Regions from separate parts of the Streptomyces sp. NBC_00457 genome, predicted to be linked through region 2. Evidence: riboswitches for the same ligand, from Rfam matches in the RefSeq annotation. Region 2 holds a riboswitch; each other region holds the start of a gene.

Region 1 (4,609 bases), 1.1 Mb from region 2:
GTGCCGGCGCTCCTCGAATACCTCCCGTACCGCCTGACCGACTGGACCGCCCCGCGCGACTTCCAGCGCCACCCCTGGTACGCGGGCCACGGCTACGCCTCCGTCCGGGTCGACGTGCGCGGGCACGGCAACAGTGAAGGCGTGCCGGGCGACGAGTACGCGGTGACGGAGCTGGCAGATGGCGTGGAGGTGGTCAACTGGCTGGCGGCGCAGCCCTGGTGCGACGGCAAGGTGGGCATGTTCGGCATCTCCTGGGGCGGCTCCAACTCCCTCCAGATCGCGGCCCTCGCGCCCGAGCCGCTCAAGGCGATCGTGACCGTCTGCGCGACGGACGATCGCTATGACAACGACGTGCACTACGTGGGAGGTTCCGTCCTCGCAGTGGACATGCACGCCCGGGCCGCCACCCTGCTCGCCTTCGCCTCTCGGCCGCCCGATCCGCGGTACGCCGGCGAGGCCTGGCGCGAGATGTGGGTCGAGCGCCTGGAGGCTGTCCAGCCGCTCATCCACACCTGGCTCACCCACCAGACCCGAGACCGGTACTGGCGCCACGGCAGCGTCTGCGAGGACTACGGCGCGATCAAGGCGGCCGTCCTCGCGGTGGGCGGCTGGCACGACCCGTACCGCGACACCGTGCTGCGGCTCGTCGAGCACCTCCCGCCCGATCGCGTACGAGGACTGATCGGCCCCTGGTCGCACCAGTACCCCGATCGCGGCCTGCCACCCGGCCCGGCGATCGGCTTCCTCCAGGAGACGCTGCACTGGTGGGACCACTGGCTCAAGGGCAAGGGGGAACTCCCCGAGCCCCTGCTGCGCGCCTACGTCACCGACTCCCACCACCCCGCCACGGTGTACGGCACCCTGCCCGGCCGCTGGGTCGGCGAGCCCGCGTGGCCCTCCCCTAACGTGACGACAGTGACGTACGCCTGTCAGGGCGCCCCCGTCCTCGTACGGTCGCCGATGCACACCGGGGTCGACGCCGGCCGCTTCCTTCCCATCGGCAACGACGCCGACCTGCCGCCGGACCAGCGGGAGGAGGACGCGCGGTCGGTGTGCTTCGAGTTTCCGGTGGCCGAGGAGACGTGGGTGCTGGGGCGGGCGCGGGTGGGGCTGCGGGTGACTGCTCAGGCGCCGCGGGGGCAGATCGTGGCGAGGGTGTGTGACGTAGCGCCGGACGGCTCGTCGACCCTGGTCACGCGTGGAGCGCTGAACCTCTCGGCACGAGCGGGCCGCGACCGGACCGTGTCGTGGACGCCGGGCACCACCGAAGAGGTGACCTTCGAGCTGAATGCCATCGGCCATGTCTTCCCGCCCGGCCACCGCATCCGGCTCGCCGTCTCCTCCGCGTACTGGCCGTGGATCTGGCCGCAGCCCGAGTCCGCGGCGGGCTTCACCCTGGACCCGGCGGGCTGCTTCCTCGAACTGCCCGTACGGAAGCGCGAATTCGACTGGAATATCCGTTTCGAGGAGCCCGAGCAGGCCGAGCCGCTGGGCGTCAACTTCCCCGCCACGCTCGACGAGCCGCGCCCCGAGCGCCTGGTGGTGCGGGACGTCACGAGCGGCGTGTGGCGCCTTGAGGTCGACCCGAGGTACGGCGGCACGCGCGTCCACCCCGACGGGCTGGAGTGCACCGAGGACGCGCTGGAGACGTACGCGATCGACGAGGCGGATCCGCTGTCGGCCCGCACCCGCTCGGACTGGTCGATCCGGCTGCACCGCCCGGAACAGGGCTGGGACACCACGGTCCGCACCCGATCGGAGATCAGCTGCGACGGGGACCACTTCACCACCTCCGACGAGGTGATCTGCACGGAGGGCGGCCAGGTGGTCTTCCATCGGACCTGGGAGAAGCGCATCCCGCGAACGGCCGGTTAATAAAGCCCTCTTGAGCTGATTGCCCGTTTTGCCGCGCTTGCGATCACGCGTGATGTGACTCACGTCCCGGCCTGCACAGAAAACACACAGGCACCCGTCGATCCGCCTTCCGTCATGGCGAGTTGGGCTTGGCGAGTGCAAAGGATCAAGCGGCACATTCGCCGCACACCAAGGTCAATAGGTGCGATGTGTGAATCCGGTACTTGTTTCGGACATGTGCTCTCGCATACGTTCCCGGCCTGTCGGGCGGACGCCGAATCCTGCCACCGCCCGAACGACCCATTGACCGACTCACCGCACGGCAGGAGCGGGGGACCCAGGTAAGCCGCCGGACCGGACACCGCACCGGGACGGCTCGGGGTGAAGCCATGCCCAGCACGAGGGTGTGGCCGGGCACCTCCCAGCCCGAACCCGACAGCTCACCTCGCAGGCGCCGGAGAGGAACTTCGCCATGGCTGCAGCCGGTAAGCACCGCCGAACCAGAACCGCTCGCATCACCCGCGCCATCGCCGTCGCCGGCACCGGCGTCGCCGTCCTCGCGCTGCCGGTCATCGGCGCGACCAGCGCCTCGGCGGCCACCCCGACCGTGGCCACCGCCACCTCGCTGGGCTACTCAGACACCCTCGACGGCTGGATCCGGGCGTCCCTCCAGGTGATGGCGCAGAACGGCATCCCCGGGTCGTACGACGGCATCTACCGCAACATCATGCGGGAGTCCTCGGGCAACCCGGCCGCCATCAACAACTGGGACTCCAACGCCGCCGCGGGCACCCCGTCGAAGGGCCTCCTCCAGGTCATCGACCCGACCTTCCAGGCGTACCACGTGGCCGGCACCAAGTTCGACCCGTACGACCCGGTCGCGAACATCACCGCCGCCTGCAACTACGCGTTCCAGCGGTACGGCTCGATCGACAACGTCTTCGGCGCGTACTGAGAACTACCCCGTCGGGAAGAGACGTTCCGGGAAGAGACGTTCGAGGACGACGGCGATGCCGTCGTCCTCGTTCGACAAGGTGATCTCGTCGGCCACCGCCTTGAGTTCGGGATGGGCGTTGGCCATGGCGACGCCGTGCGCCGCCCAGTCGAACATGGGGATGTCGTTGGGCATGTCCCCGAAGGCGATGGTCTGCCCCGGTCCCAGCCCCAGATGCTCGGCGGCCAGCGCGAGACCGGTCGCCTTGGTCACTCCGATTGGCTGGAGTTCGACGGTCCCGGGTCCCGACATGGTGACCGTCGCGAGGGAACCCACCACCGCGCGCGCCGTCGCCGCCAACTCGTCGTCGGACAGGGCGGGATGACGCAGCAGCACCTTGCTGATGGGCGCGCACCACAGGTCGTCGCGGCGCCCCACGCGTACGGCGGGCAAGGTCGGGTGCGGCATCAGATACCCCGGTTCGATGAGCGTGAGCCCGTCGACGCCGTCCTGGTCGACGGCGGCGTACACCTGCCCGATCTCCGCCTCGATCTTGCCGAGCGCTGTCTCGGCCAGCTCCCGGTCCAGCGTGACGGACCACAGCAGACGGTCCGCGCCGGCGTCGTACACCTGCGCGCCCTGTCCGCACACCGCGAGCCCCCCGCTGCCGAGGATGTCGAGCAACGGCCGCACCCTCGGGGCCGGCCGCCCCGTCACCACCAGGTGCCGGGCGCCGAACGCCGTCACCTGCGCAAGCGCGGCGAGCGACCGGTCGGAGAGCGTGTCGTCGCCCCGGAGCAGGGTGCCGTCCAGGTCAGTGGCGATGAGTGAATATGCGATGGGTGCGGCCATGATCAGAGAATACGGACAGAAAGCCCGACCGACTCGACGCGAACAGGACGCCTCCTACGGCGACTTGGGCCGCAGAGCCCCCGTTTCACTCCCTCGGGACACCCACGGACCGGCTGACACCGTGACGCCGTGACGTCTCGTTCCCACAGGCTCCTCCCGGAGGCCCCCACCGCCGTCCGGATCGGCTTCGGTGACGTCGCTGACCTGCGGCTGCCGCACCAGGCCTCGCCCCCGTAACGTGTGCCGCGACCACATGACACACCTGGCATACGGACCGCACGAGAGCGAGGCAGCACCCATGCCCCCCTTCGATGTCCCCGAGGGCGACCCCTTCGGCCCGCACAACCTTCCGTACGGTGTCTTCTCCCCCGCCGGTACCACGGAGCGGAGGGTCGGGGTCCGGCTCGGCGACCACGTCCTCGACGCGGGCGCGGCGGCGCACGCGCTCGGCTCGCCGTACGCCCCCCTGCTCGCCCGGCCGACCCTCAACCCGCTGCTGGCCGCGGGCCGCACCACCTGGTCGGACGTACGGCGCGCGCTGACGGCGTGGCTGACGGTGCCGTCCCACCGGGAGACCGTCGCGCCGCTGTTCCACCCCCTGTCCTCGGTGACCCTGCACCTCCCCTTCGAGGTCGCGGACTACGTCGACTTCTACGCCTCCGAGAACCACGCCCGGAACGTCGGCCGCATCTTCCGCCCCGACGCCCCCGACTCCCTGACCCCCAACTGGAAGCATCTGCCGATCGGTTACCACGGCCGCTCCGGCACGGTGGTCGTGTCGGGCACGGATGTCGTACGACCGTCAGGGCAGCGCAAGTCCCCCGCCGACCCGGCGCCCGTCTTCGGCCCCTCCGTCCGCCTGGACATCGAGGCGGAGGTCGGCTTCGTGGTGGGCACGCCGTCGCCGATGGGCCGGCCGGTGGGGCTCGGCGACTTCCGGGACCACGTCTTCGGCCTCTGCCTCCTCAA
Region 2 (4,609 bases):
CGGAAACCGGGATCTCGCCTCGACCGACGCGGCCATCGGGATCGCCGTCTTCCTCGACGACCACAAGACCTTCAATCACGCCCTGCGACGCTTCCGCGACCGTGTCCCCGCCTACTTCTACCTGCGCAAGGACGGCCGCCACCCGCTCACCGCGCCCGGCTCCGGCATGGACACCCCGCAGCGGCTGCGGTCGTACTGGTTCCAGCAGTCGACGTACAAGGACGGCGTCACCCAGGAGACCTGCCGTGACTTCGAGCACGTCGGCCACTCCCTCGCCGCCACCGCCCACATCGCCGAGACGGCCTGGCACCAGGGCGTCGACCTGTACGGCGAGGTCAAGGACCGGCTCAAGGCCGCCCTGTCCCTCCACGCCCGGCACCAGCTGGGCGAGCCCGCGCCTGCCTGGCTGTGCGGCGGCAAGGTCTCCAGAACCATGGGCCCCGACCTGGAAGTCGTACTGAACCATCTGGAAGACCGGCTTCACGTCACCGTCCCCGCCGCCCGCACACTCGCCGAGCGCACCCGCCCGGCCGGTACCGACGGGCTCTTCGTCGCCTGGGAGACGCTCACCCACGCGCGCAAACCCGCAGGGTGAATCAACGTGTGGTCATGGGTGTCCCGCGGATGGCGTAGACTAGTGAACACAACGACGCGGGGTGGAGCAGCTCGGTAGCTCGCTGGGCTCATAACCCAGAGGTCGCAGGTTCAAATCCTGTCCCCGCTACCAAAAATGCAGTTCAAGAGGCTCTTCGGATTTGTCCGAAGAGCCTCTTGCTGTGTTCGGGACTGTCCAAAGGTCCGCCTGATTCTGGCGAGGATGCCCCGAGGTTCACGCTGGGGAGGGTCCCCTCCTGAGGCTCTGCTTGCTGCCCGGCGCGGGGCGTTCACACGGCTGTCCGGCGGAGCCGGGGAATGCGAACAACTGCCCTACATGTCACCGGTTGTGGTGATCGTCGTGCGAATGGCGGTGAAACTGCTGCCAACGCCCGAGCAGGCGTCGGCCCTTCAGGCGACCCTGCATGCCTGCAACCGGGCAGCCACATACGCCTCGCAGGTTGCCTTCGCCAAGAACCTCAAGGACCGCAACCGCCTGCAGAAAGAGGTGTACACGACTCTGAAGGCCAACCTGCGGGCCGGGAACCTCGGCCCGCCCACCTCCAGGCGGCACCGCAAGGCTGTCAGTACTCCGATGTTCTTCCGCCCGGAGGCGGCCCAGCCGTTCGACGACCGTTGCCTGTCCTGGCAGTACGACGCACGCACCGTCTCCATCTGGACCGTGGACGGGCGGATGAGGGGTATCCGCTTCGCCTGTTCGCCCGACCAGCTCAAGATCCTTGTGGCCTGCCGCAGGGGCGAGAGCGATCTCGTCCGGCGTGGCGGGAAGTGGTTCCTGATCGCCACCTGCGACATTCCGGATCCCGAGGAGTACGAGCCGGTCGGCTGGATCGGCGTGGACCGGGGCATCGTGAACCTGGCCACCACCTCCTCGGCCTGTCCGGCGACGGACCGGCCCAGTTCGTCAGCCGCCTCCAGGCGACCTTGTTCTCGTGGTTCCGGGCGCACCCGGTCGGCGACCGTGCGCTGGGCGGGCTGCTGGTGATGGACGAGGCGCAGAACTTCGTGCCGTCCGGTGCGGCGAATCCGAGTACGGAGAGCACGGTCGAACTCATCCGCCAGATACGGAAATACGGACTCGGGATGGTCCTCAATACGGACTCGGGATGGTCCTCGCCTCGCAGACGCCCAGGGGGATCCACAATCAGGCGCTGGGCAACACGGTGAACCAGTTCATCGGCCGCCTTACCGTTCCCGCTCAGATCAACGCCGTCGAGACCATGGCGGAGGCGCGCAACGCGACCCTCGACAACCTCGGTGGTCTTCGGAGCGGCCAGTTCAACGCCGCGACCGAGGGGACCGGCTTCAGCAAGACCGAGGTGCCTATCTGCCTCAGTCACCACGATGTGCCGCTCACGGAGGACGAGATCGTCGAGCGCGCGCGCCGCGGGCTCGATCGTCGTCACCCCGCGTGAGTGGACGGCCTCGTTCCGGTAACAACTGACGCAACGTCAGAACTGATGTGACTGCTGAGTTGCTGCCGCGGCGTGGTCAACTCGCCCGATTTTCACCGGTCATGGCCTGTACGTCCTGCGCAAAAACGTTAACGATCAAGCGGAACCGCTTGGAATCCGGCCCCCGCGTCTATTAACGTTCGATAACGCAGCGCGGTCGTCCCAGCCGTCACAAGAGTCGGCTCCGTGCGCACGCGCCGAATTCCGCAAGGGAACCGGGGAACCACCACCTTGGGGTGAATCGCGCGGATGCCACCGTGGAAGCACGGAGGGTATACGCGCGTAGGAGACCTTCCTGCTCCGAACCCGTCAGCTAACCCGGTAGGCGAGAAGGAAGGAAAGGAGTACGCCTACGTGGCGTCCAACCGGCCTGCCCCCGAGGCCCCCTTCGTGCCGAGTCAGCGCGAGCCCGACACCTTTGTGTACAGCGGCTTCCGCACCGACGACGAGGGCCCGCTGGAGGAGTGGAACCCCACCGAGGAGTCCATTCGTCCCATACGTGGCCGGCACCGCGTCAGCAAGCAGCGCAACGGTGCATTCGCCCGTAGCTCCACGGTTCTCGGCGTCGGCGTCATAGCCGCCGTCGGCGCGGGCGGTATGGCCAGCGCCAACACCGGCAAGCCGCCGGTGTCCATCTCCCTGCCCGACCTGCCGTCCGTGGGCTCGATCATCTCGGACGACGCCGCCGAGGACTCGGCGGACACCGCGACCGCGCTCAGCACTGTCAGCGTGGCCTCCACCGAGAGCGAGCAGTCCGCCGCCGACGCCGGTGAGACGCTGCGCTCCCGGATCCTCGCCCAGGCCGAGCGGCAGCAGGACCAGGTCGACAGCAAGGCCGCGCAGGCCGTGCAGGCCGCCGCGCAGAAGGAGGCCGCCGAAGCGGCCGCCAAGGCGGAGCAGGAGGCCAAGGCCAAGGCCGCCGCCGCGAAGAAGAAGGCGGAGGAGGAGGCCGCGGCCAAGGCGGAGGCCGAGCGGCTCGCCCAGCTGGCCAAGCAGTTCGCGCTGCCGACCTCCTCGTACACCATCACCTCGACCTTCGGTCAGGCCGGTTCCCTCTGGTCCTCCGGCTACCACACCGGCCTCGACTTCGCCGCCCCCACCGGCACGCTCATCAAGGCCATCCACAGCGGCACGATCACCGAGGCCGGCTGGGACGGCTCCTACGGCTACAAGACCGTCCTCACCCTCGACGACGGCACCGAGCTCTGGTACGCCCACCAGTCCTCGATCAGCGTCAGCGTCGGCCAGAAGGTAGCCACCGGCGACGTCATCGGCCGCGTCGGCGCCACCGGCAACGTCACCGGCGCCCACCTCCACCTCGAGGTCCACACCGGCAGCTCCGACAGCGGCGGCATCGACCCGATGGCCTGGCTGCGAAGCAAGGGGCTGAACCCCTGAGGTAGGGCTCTGCGGCGGGGGCTGTCGGACCGCCCGCCGCCGTCTGGGCTGCGGGCATTCGCATGGGCGGTCTCGGCCGCGGGCATTCGCGCGGCCTGGGGCGGTGCCCACCCGGCAGGCGGCGCTGCGTCGTCGTCCAGTCAAGCTGCGAGCATTCGTGCCGCAGGGTCGGCGCCCACCCGGCAGGCGGCGCTGCGTCGTCGTCCTGCCAAGCTGCGGGCATTCGTGCCGCCTAGGGCGGCACGGGTGGGCGCAGGCGGCGCCCCGTCAGCGCCGGGCTGCGTGACCCACCCCCGCCCAGCCCCCACGCCGGGCCACTCGCAACGCCGGCTAGGTCCGATACGGGTTGTACGCCGGATACGGATACGGCACCGCATTCCCATACGCCCCGTACACCGGCAAAGGCGGCGCAGCCACCCGCGCCGCATGCTCCAGCGCCGGCCCAGCAACCCCCCGCCGCTGCCACAGCTCACGCAGCAACTCCCGCTCCCGTACGACGAAGTCGGCCCCGGCCCGCCCCCGCCGCCCCCGATGCCGCAGAAACGCCAGCGACGTCGCGTACGCCTCGTACTGCGCCACCGCCCGCCCCGCCGACTTGCCGAAGTGACGCCGGGCGTGCTCCCGGGCCAGTCGCCGCGCCCGCATCGACCCCAGCACAAAGGGCGCGGCCGGCCCCATCCAGCCCGCGGCGACATACGCCGGCAGCTCGGCCCGTACGGTCCTCAGCTCCCGCTGCCGCGTCCAGATCACCAGCCAGGTCAGCAGCCCGAACGCGGGCACCATGAAGACGGCGTACACAGCGAAGAACCCGTACTCGCCGAAGCTCGACGAGCCGTTCCACATCGCGTGCATGCCCATCGCCAGCAGCAGCCCGGACAACGGCACGAGCACGCGCCGGACATGCTGCCGGTCCGCCGAGAGCGCGGCGACACCGAAGCCGATGCCGGTGAGGACGGTGAAGAGCGGGTGGGCGAACGGCGACATGATGATGCGCACGAAGAAGGTCGCCGCGGTCACGGAGGCGATGCCGCGGTCGCCGGTGAGCTGGTCGGTCCCGAAGGCCGTACCGAGGTAGAGGATGTTCTCGGTGAACGCGAAGCCGGTCGCGGTGACCCCCGCTATCACCACCCCGTCGACGATCC
Region 3 (4,609 bases), 2.7 Mb from region 2:
GGTCGTCGCCGTGGAAGTGCTCCTGGACGCGCCGCTGGAGGCCGAACCGGCCGGCCTCGACGGTGTCGCCACGATCATGGCGCGGGCCTTCTCCGAGGGCACCGACAAGTACTCCGCCGAGGAGTTCGCCGCCGAGCTGGAGCGCTGCGGAGCCACCCTCGACGCGCACGCCGACCACCCCGGCGTCCGGCTCAGCCTGGAGGTCCCGGTCTCGCGGCTGTCCAAGGCGCTCGGCCTGCTCGCCGACGCCCTCAGGGCGCCCGCCTTCGCCGACAGCGAGGTCGAACGGCTCGTCCGCAACCGCCTCGACGAGATCCCGCACGAGCTGGCCAACCCCTCCCGCCGGGCCGCCAAGGAGCTGTCCAAGGAGCTGTTCCCGGCCGGCTCGCGCATGTCGCGTCCGCGTCAGGGCACCGAGGAGACGGTCGAGAGCATCGACTCCGCGGCCGTACGCGCCTTCTACGAGAGGCACGTGCGTCCCGCCACGGCCACCGCCGTGGTCGTCGGCGACCTCACCGGCATCGACCTGGACGCGCTGCTCGGCGAGACGATCGGCGCCTGGACCGGCTCACCCGGGCAGCCGCGCCCGGTGCCGCCGGTGACCGCCGACGACACCGGCCGCGTCGTCATCGTGGACCGCCCCGGCGCCGTACAGACGCAGCTGCTCATCGGCCGCGTCGGTGTCGACCGGCACGACCGCGTGTGGCCCGCCCAGGTGCTCGGCACGTACTGCCTCGGCGGCACCCTCACCTCCCGGCTCGACCGCGTCCTGCGCGAGGAGAAGGGCTACACCTACGGAGTGCGGGCGTTCGGGCAGGTCCTCAGGTCCGCCCCGGACGGCTCGGGCGCCGGGATGCTCGCCATCAGCGGCTCCGTCGACACCCCGAACACCGGTCCCGCCCTGGAGGACCTGTGGACGGTGCTGCGGACGCTCGCCGCCGACGGGCTCACCGACGCCGAGCGCGATGTCGCCGTACAGAACCTGGTCGGTGTGGCGCCGCTGAAGTACGAGACCGCCGCGGCCGTCGCCAGCACGCTGGCCGACCAGGTGGAGCAGTACCTGCCGGACGACTACCAGGCCACGCTGTACCGGGAGCTCGCCGCGACCGGCACCGTCGAGGCCACCGCGGCTGTCGTACGCGCCTTTCCGGTGGACCGTCTGGTGACGGTGCTCGTGGGCGACGCGGCGCAGATCAAGGAGCCGGTGGAGGCCCTTGGCATCGGTCAAGTCACGGTCGTGTCCGCCGAGTAGAGGCGGGGAGAGGCGAGCGCACGGGTACGCGCGCGTGGAGCCCCGGTGACGGAAGCGTCACCGGGGCTCCCTTATGCCCGAATTACGGGAGAGGTTGCCTGTCTGGCCTGTGGCATGCGCTACAAAAGCCGTGATCCGTTTGGGGATTGAAAGATGTCCCGTTTAGCGTCTTCCGGGCTGTCCGTCAGGCACTGCGCCGCACCCGCGGCACCGGACAGTCATCGCCGAGTCCCCACACGGCGCGAGCCAGGGGAGCCGGGGACCCACCAACGTAGTCCCTGGGGTGAATCGGACGCCCGCGCGTGCCGCGAGGGGGTCCGTAGGAGACCTTCCTGCTCCGAACCCGTCAGCTAACCCGGTAGGCGAGAAGGAAGGAAAGGACCAGCCACTACATGGCGTTCACCCGCGCCACCGGGAAGCACCGCCGTCCCAGCCGCATCCAGCGCACCACCGCCCGCACGGCGGGCGTCGCGGCCCTCGCCGCCACCGGCGTCATCGGCACCCTGGCCGCCCCCGCACTCGCCGCCGAGCCGGCGGCCGAGACGACCGGCCTGATCCCGGTCCTCAGCAGCGCCGCCGCCGACCAGATCGCCGAACAGGCCGCCGCCCAGCAGCAGGCCGCCGAAGAAGCCGCCGCCGCGAAGAAGGCGGCCGAAGCCAAGAAGAAGGCCGAAGAGGCCAAGAAGAAGGCCGCGGCGGAGCGGGCGCAGCAGGCCCGCGAGGCCAAGGAGCGCGCCGCCCGCGAGGCCGAGCGCAAGCGCCTCGCAAACAGCTACGTCCTGCCGATCACCGGCTCGTACGTCTCCACCGGCTACGGCGCCGGTGGCTCCGTGTGGTCCTCCGGCAGCCACACCGGCGTCGACTTCCACGCCGCCAGCGGCACCTCCGTCCACGCGGTCGGCCGCGGCACCGTCGTCGAGGCGGGCTGGGAGGGCTCGTACGGCAACCAGGTCGTGATCAAGATGAACGACGGCACGTACACCCAGTACGGCCACCTGTCGTCCATCGGCGTCTCGGTGGGCCAGAGCGTCACCCCGGGCCAGCAGATAGGCCTCTCCGGTGCGACCGGCAACGTCACCGGGGCTCATCTGCACTTCGAGGCCCGTACGACTGCGGAGTACGGCTCCGACATCGACCCCGTCGCCTACCTGCGCTCGCACGGTGTGAACGTCTGACGACACCTCTCCGCGCCCCTGGGCCCCGGCTCCCCGAGCCGGGGCTTTCGGCCTTTCATACCCCCGGCTGTCCAAAAAATATCCATGGATTCCGGCCCGCCATCGGAAATTCCGGCTCATTGCCATAGAGTCACTGAACACGCGTCAATCGTCGACGTTTCACGGGGATTAAAGCGGAGGTCGGTCATGCGTATTCCGGCGCACTCGGTATGCACGGCGATCCGGGACGACATCGTCGCCGGTGTCTACGAGCGTGGCAGCCGGCTCACCGAGGAACTCCTGGCACGCCGCTACGGCGTCTCGCGCGTCCCCGTCCGTGAGGCCCTGCGCACGCTGGAGGCCGAGGGGTTCGTGGTGACCCGGCGGCACGCGGGCGCGTGCGTCGCGGAACCGACCGAGCAGGAGGCCGCCGACCTGCTGGAGATGCGCATGCTCCTGGAGCCGCTCGGCGCCTCCCGGGCCGCCCAGCGGCGCACCGAGGCGCACCTCAAGGTGCTGCGCGGCCTGGTCAGGCTGGGTCAGGAGCGGGCCAGACGGGGCAACAGCGAGGATCTGCGCTCCCTGGGCGGCTGGTTCCACGAGACGCTGGCCCAGGCCTCCGGCAGCCCCGCGCTGACCTCGATGCTGACCCAGCTGCGGCACAAGATCGCCTGGATGTACGCCGTGGAGGCGCCGGCCAACCCCGTGGAGTCCTGGGCGGAGCACGGCGCGATCGTCGACGCCGTGGCGCGCGGCGACGGCGAGCGCGCGCGGGCGGTCACGGCGCAGCACACGGAGCGCTCGGCGGTCGTGCACCGGCTGCGGTTCGGTGTCCCGGGAGAGCGCACGGAGCGTGTGAGGAACTCGCAACATGCCGTAAACATGACGAGCCTGCGGCATTAACACAAGAGCCGTATACAAAGAGAGTCTAATTCGTGGGGGATTATTTCTGCTGCCCGCGATCGGAAAATGCGAAGGGCTCGCCCGATAATTCGGACGAGCCCTTCAATTCTGCTTCTCAGACGGTCTCGGGAAGCTCCTCGAGCCCCTCGGCGACCAGCTTCGCCAGCCGGTCGAGGGCGATGTCCGCGCCCTCGGCGTCGGAGGCGAGCACGATCTCCTCGCCGCCCTGGGCGCCGAGCCCGAGGACAGCCAGCATGGAGGCCGCGTTGACGGGGTTGCCGTCGGCCTTGGCGATCGTCACGGGGACCCCTGCGGCCGTGGCGGCCCGGACGAAGATGGAGGCGGGGCGGGCGTGGAGACCCTCGGCCCAGCCGACGTTGACGCGGCGCTCAGCCATGTGATGCTGCCCTTCAGGTGTTCAGGGTTGTCTAGACCAGTTTCCCATATCGTGAAGCAAGCCCGGAACGGTCGTGCGTCCCGTCCTCGAAGTGCCGTCGGACCGCGGCCTCGGCCCGACTCCCGTCCTCCACAGACTGCCTCGCGCCGTTGTCGTACGCGAGCCGTACTCTGGGCCCCATGCAGAGCGCGCCGGACCGGCACGAGTACCCCGCCCACTGGGAAGCCGACGTGGTGCTGCGCGACGGCGGCACCGCGCGCATCCGCCCCATCACCGTTGATGACGCCGAGCGCCTGGTCAGCTTCTACGAGCAGGTGTCGGACGAGTCGAAGTACTACCGCTTCTTCGCGCCCTACCCGCGTCTGTCCGCCAAGGACGTCCACCGCTTCACGCACCACGACTTTGTGGACCGGGTGGGACTCGCTGCCACCATCGGCGGCGAGTTCATCGCCACCGTACGCTACGACCGCATCGGCGCCGAGGGGCTGCCCGCGTCGGCGCCGGCCGACGAGGCCGAGGTCGCCTTCCTGGTGCAGGACGCCCATCAGGGGCGCGGTGTCGCCTCCGCCCTCCTTGAGCACATCGGCGCCGTCGCCCGCGAGCGCGGCATCCGTCGCTTCGCCGCGGAGGTGCTGCCCGCCAACACCAAGATGATCAAGGTGTTCACGGACGCCGGGTACACCCAGAAGCGCAGCTTCGAGGACGGCGTCGTACGCCTGGAGTTTGACCTCGAACCCACCGACCGGTCGCTCGCCGTGCAGTACGCGCGCGAGCAGCGCGCCGAGGCGCGGTCCGTGCAGCGGCTGCTGATGCCCGGCTCCGTCGCCGTCATCGGCGCCGGCCGCACCCCCGGCGGCGTGGGCCGCAGCGTCCTCGGCAACATCCGGGACGCCGGGTTCACGG
Region 4 (4,609 bases), 630 kb from region 2:
CCTGGGACAAGGTCGCGGAGTGCGAGAGCGGCGGCGCCTGGAGCGCCGACAGCGGCAACGGGTTCTTCGGCGGGCTGCAGTTGACCCAGGAGGACTGGGAGCGGTACGGCGGCCTCGACTACGCCCCGAGCGCCGACCAGGCCAGCCGTTCCCAGCAGATAGCCGTCGCCGAGAAGATCCTCGCGGACCAGGGCGCCGGCGCGTGGCCCGCCTGCGGACTGCTCCACGGTCTCGGCGAGGACTCCCGCTCGGCGAACGTCGACACGGGCCTGCCGGGCGAGGCGTCGGCCGAACCGTCCACGTCGCCCGACACTTCCTCCGGCTCCGCCGAATCGTCCGACTCGTCCGGCTCCTCCGACTCACCCGGTTTGTTCGACTCGCCTGAGTCGTCCTCGTCTTCAGAGTCTTCGGAGTCGTCCCCCTCGGCTTCCCCTTCCTCGTCCTCCCCTTCGCCGTCCTCCCCGTCTCCGTCCGACGAGCCGTCGGATGCGGCGGACAACTCGGCCAAGTCAGACACATTCGTCGAATCCAGCCCGAGTGCCTCACAGGATTCCGCCAGCCCCTCCACGGGTTCCACTGAGGGTGACGATACGGACAAGTACGTTCAGAGCGGCGGTTCTTCGTACCTTACGGACACCGGCCCCGGCGCCGGAACCGGCAAGCATCGGGGTGCCAGTGCGGACGAGGAGGGTTACAGCGTCCGCGCCGGGGACACTCTCGCGACCATCGCCGACTCCCTTGAGGTGAGCGGCGGATGGCGTGCGCTCTACGCCGAGAACAAGGGAACCGTCGGTACCGACCCGGACCTCATCATCCCCGGTCAGACCCTCGAAGTCGGTGTCGAAACGGTCGAAAACCAGCGGTAGTTGAGGCACGGTTTCACGCTGAATGTCCGGTTCGGCGAAAGTGTGGGATGAGTCTCAGAAGCCCTGATCGTCTTTGAAATTCCGCGGATCGCGTGTCTACGGTCATCACCGCTCGCCAACACGAGCCCCGGCTGCCACAACGCCGAATCCTGCCAGTGGCCGCACGGGAACAGTCGTCGCTTAACAGCGCCGTAGGCAGGAGCGGGGGACCCAAGGTAAGCGCCGCGCCGGTCAGTTGACCGAGCGGCTTGGGGTGAAGCCGTGCCCCGTACGGGACGAGAGCCTCGTACGAGACATGGCCGGGCAACTCAACCGGCCCGAACCCGACAGCTCACCTCGCAGGCGTCGGTGAGGGGATCAACCATGCTGTTTTCCGGCAAGGGCAAGCACCGCCGTCCGTCCAAGGCCACTCGCGCCATCGCCATCGCCGGTGTCACCGGTGCCGCCGTCGCCGCCCCGCTGATGGCGGCCGGCAACGCCTCCGCCGCCACCGCCTCCGAGTGGGACGCCGTCGCCCAGTGCGAGTCCGGCGGCAACTGGTCCATCAACACCGGCAACGGCTACTACGGCGGTCTGCAGTTCTCCGCCTCCACCTGGGCCGCGTACGGCGGCACGCAGTACGCCTCCACCGCGAACCAGGCCTCCAAGGCCCAGCAGATCGAGATAGCCGAGAAGGTCCTCGCGGGCCAGGGCAAGGGTGCCTGGCCGAACTGCGGCACCGGCCTGTCGAGCGCCTCGTACAACGGCTCCTCGTCGAGCGGTTCCTCGTCGAACCAGAGCAGCGAGAGCAGCACGCGCTCCAGCGAGGAGCAGTCGGCCTCCCGCTCCGCCGAGCGCCCCGCGCCCGAGCAGAGCACCAAGAAGACCGTCACCACCCCGACCGGCAAGAAGGTCGAGAAGGGCGACGGCGAGTACAAGGTCGTCAAGGGCGACACCCTCAGCACCATCGCCGAGGAGCACGACGTCAAGGGCGGCTGGGCGAAGGTGTTCGAGCTCAACAAGGACATCGTCTCGGACGCCGACCTCATCTACCCGGGTCAGCAGCTGCACCTCAAGTGATCTTGCCTCCGCAGGCAGAACACAGTTGAACCACACCTCCCTCACATCCGTGGTCCTCATAGTGAAGGCCTCGTGAGGGCCCCCGTCCCCACGGGCTCCCCGCCCCGGTGCGTCATCCCCCGTACGCACCGGGGCGGGGCTTTTTTCTGCCCCACTTTTTGTTCCGTTCAGAAACAATTTGCTCTCGGTTCTGTCCATCGGGTGGGTGACCCGGTGGCCGATCGCCCGGAGCCGGTTAGGCTCATCCCGCAGAGCCGCTGCGGTCCTGCCAATCCGCGTCACATCACGAAGGAGATGCTCGTGCCGTCCATCGACGTCGTCGTAGCCCGGGAAATCCTGGACTCCCGAGGCAACCCCACGGTCGAGGTCGAGGTCGGCCTCGACGACGGCAGCACGGGTCGTGCCGCCGTTCCGTCCGGTGCGTCCACCGGCGCCTTCGAGGCCATCGAGCTGCGTGACGGCGACCCCAACCGCTACATGGGCAAGGGTGTCGAGAAGGCCGTCCTCGCCGTCATCGAGCAGATCGGCCCGGAGCTGGTCGGCTACGACGCCACCGAGCAGCGCCTGATCGACCAGGCGATGTTCGACCTGGACGCCACCGACAACAAGGGCTCGCTCGGCGCCAACGCCATCCTCGGCGTCTCGCTCGCCGTCGCCCACGCCGCTTCCGAGGCCAGCGACCTCCCGCTCTTCCGCTACCTGGGCGGCCCGAACGCGCACCTGCTGCCGGTGCCGATGATGAACATCCTGAACGGCGGCTCGCACGCCGACTCCAACGTGGACATCCAGGAGTTCATGATCGCCCCGATCGGCGCGGAGACCTTCTCCGAGGCCCTGCGCTGGGGCGCCGAGGTCTACCACACCCTCAAGAAGGTGCTGAAGACCAAGGGCCTGTCCACCGGCCTCGGCGACGAGGGCGGCTTCGCCCCGAACCTGGAGTCCAACCGCGCCGCGCTCGACCTCATCATCGAGGCCATCAAGCAGGCCGGTTACGTCCCCGGCGAGCAGATCGCGCTCGCGCTCGACGTCGCCGCGTCCGAGTTCTACAAGGACGGCGTCTACGAGTTCGAGGGCAAGTCCCGCTCGGCCGCCGAGATGACGGAGTACTACGAGGAGCTCGTCTCCGCGTACCCGCTCGTCTCCATCGAGGACCCGCTGTACGAGGACGACTGGGCCGGCTGGAACGTCATCACCGAGAAGCTGGGCGACAAGGTCCAGATCGTCGGCGACGACCTCTTCGTCACCAACCCGGAGCGCCTGGCCCGCGGTATCGAGGAGGGCTCCGCGAACGCCCTGCTGGTCAAGGTCAACCAGATCGGCTCGCTGACGGAGACCCTGGACGCCGTCGAGATGGCCCAGCGCAACGGCTTCAAGTGCATGATGTCCCACCGCTCCGGCGAGACCGAGGACGTCACCATCGCCGACCTCGCCGTCGCCGTGAACTGCGGTCAGATCAAGACCGGCGCCCCGGCCCGCTCGGACCGCGTCGCCAAGTACAACCAGCTGCTGCGCATCGAGGAGATCCTCGACGACGCGGCGGTGTACGCCGGTCGTAGCGCCTTCCCGCGCTTCAAGGACTGACACAGGCCTTAGAGCAGCGTCGTACGTACGTCCCCGTACTCGGTCCCGTACCGTGTGCGGGGACGTACGCACGTATGAAGGGGAGGCGGGTCATGGCGGTCAAGGACCGGGACCGATTCTCCACCGCGACCAGGATCCGGCTGCTCGGCGAGCAGACGGCGGCCCGTGTCTACCGGTCCCAGACCAAACGCCAGGCCCGCCGCTCCCGGCTGACCGGCCGCGCGGCGCTGCTGGCACTCGTCCTGTGCTCGCTGGTCGTGGCTCTCGCCTATCCGATAAGGCAGTACGTCTCCCAGCGCGCCGAGATCGCCGACCTGCAGCGGCAGAAGCAGCAGGCCCAGCAGCGGGTCGAGCAGCTGCGGGACGTCAAGGCGCGCTGGCAGGACGACGCGTACGCCCAGCAGCAGATCCGGCGGCGGCTGCACTATGTGATGCCGGGGGAGACCGGGTTCATCGTGGTCGACCCGCACGCGGCGAAGCAGTCGCGCGCCGACACCGGGGCGGCGGACCGCCCCTGGTACCTGAACGTCTGGGACGGGGTCGACAAGTCCGACGCCTCCGTCCAGTGAACTGACAGAGAGAATGTCGTACGAGGATGCAAACGCCCCCGCCGTCCACTCCGCGCACCGAGCCCACCGACGCGGACGTCGAGGCCTTCAAGCAGCAGCTCGGGCGTCCGCCGCGCGGGCTGCGTGCCATCGCGCACCGGTGCCCGTGCGGGCAGCCGGACGTCGTGGAGACGGCGCCGCGACTGCCCGACGGGACGCCCTTCCCGACGCTGTACTACCTGACGTGCCCCAAGGCCGCGTCGGCGATCGGCACGCTCGAGGCGAACGGCGTCATGAAGGAGATGACGGCGCGTCTGGAGACCGAGCCGGAGCTGGCCGCGGCGTATCGCTCCGCGCACGAGGACTACATCCGGCGCCGGGACGAGATCGATGAGCTGAAGGGCTTTCCGAGCGCGGGCGGGATGCCGGACCGGGTGAAGTGTCTGCATGTGCTCGTCGCGCACTCGCTGGCCGCGGGGCCCGGTGTCAATCCGCTCGGCGACGAGGCGCTCGCGATGCTGCCGGAGTGGTGGCGCAAGGGGGCGTGTGTGACGG

Evidence for each region. Region 2 has a riboswitch for cyclic di-AMP ahead of OG828_RS26465 (M23 family metallopeptidase). Riboswitches for the same ligand answer to the same signal wherever they lie in the genome.
Region 1: it holds a riboswitch for cyclic di-AMP, as region 2 does, so the genes downstream of both, OG828_RS21185 (transglycosylase SLT domain-containing protein) here and OG828_RS26465 (M23 family metallopeptidase) in region 2, are expected to answer to the same signal.
Region 3: it holds a riboswitch for cyclic di-AMP, as region 2 does, so the genes downstream of both, OG828_RS14120 (M23 family metallopeptidase) here and OG828_RS26465 (M23 family metallopeptidase) in region 2, are expected to answer to the same signal.
Region 4: it holds a riboswitch for cyclic di-AMP, as region 2 does, so the genes downstream of both, OG828_RS29415 (transglycosylase family protein) here and OG828_RS26465 (M23 family metallopeptidase) in region 2, are expected to answer to the same signal.

The regions. Positions count from the first base shown of each region.
Region 1 is NZ_CP107905.1:4,697,094-4,701,702, forward strand. It holds gene OG828_RS21180 (CocE/NonD family hydrolase) at 1-1,875, shown strand, start outside; cyclic di-AMP (ydaO/yuaA leader) riboswitch at 2,150-2,323, shown strand; gene OG828_RS21185 (transglycosylase SLT domain-containing protein) at 2,327-2,809, shown strand; gene OG828_RS21190 (HAD family hydrolase) at 2,813-3,640, opposite strand; gene fahA (fumarylacetoacetase) at 3,939-4,609, shown strand, end outside.
Region 2 is NZ_CP107905.1:5,801,711-5,806,319, forward strand. It holds gene OG828_RS26445 (alginate lyase family protein) at 1-595, shown strand, start outside; tRNA gene OG828_RS26450 (tRNA-Met) at 651-727, shown strand; gene OG828_RS26455 (hypothetical protein) at 962-1,600, shown strand; gene OG828_RS26460 (hypothetical protein) at 1,722-2,030, shown strand; cyclic di-AMP (ydaO/yuaA leader) riboswitch at 2,255-2,412, shown strand; gene OG828_RS26465 (M23 family metallopeptidase) at 2,424-3,467, shown strand; gene OG828_RS26470 (PrsW family intramembrane metalloprotease) at 3,798-4,609, opposite strand, start outside.
Region 3 is NZ_CP107905.1:3,098,967-3,103,575, reverse strand. It holds gene OG828_RS14125 (M16 family metallopeptidase) at 1-1,252, shown strand, start outside; cyclic di-AMP (ydaO/yuaA leader) riboswitch at 1,465-1,631, shown strand; gene OG828_RS14120 (M23 family metallopeptidase) at 1,645-2,427, shown strand; gene OG828_RS14115 (GntR family transcriptional regulator) at 2,614-3,309, shown strand; gene OG828_RS14110 (HPr family phosphocarrier protein) at 3,425-3,706, opposite strand; gene OG828_RS14105 (bifunctional acetate--CoA ligase family protein/GNAT family N-acetyltransferase) at 3,886-4,609, shown strand, end outside.
Region 4 is NZ_CP107905.1:6,432,984-6,437,592, forward strand. It holds gene OG828_RS29410 (LysM peptidoglycan-binding domain-containing protein) at 1-866, shown strand, start outside; cyclic di-AMP (ydaO/yuaA leader) riboswitch at 1,044-1,226, shown strand; gene OG828_RS29415 (transglycosylase family protein) at 1,230-1,925, shown strand; gene eno (phosphopyruvate hydratase) at 2,220-3,506, shown strand; gene OG828_RS29425 (FtsB family cell division protein) at 3,599-4,075, shown strand; gene OG828_RS29430 (DUF501 domain-containing protein) at 4,102-4,609, shown strand, end outside.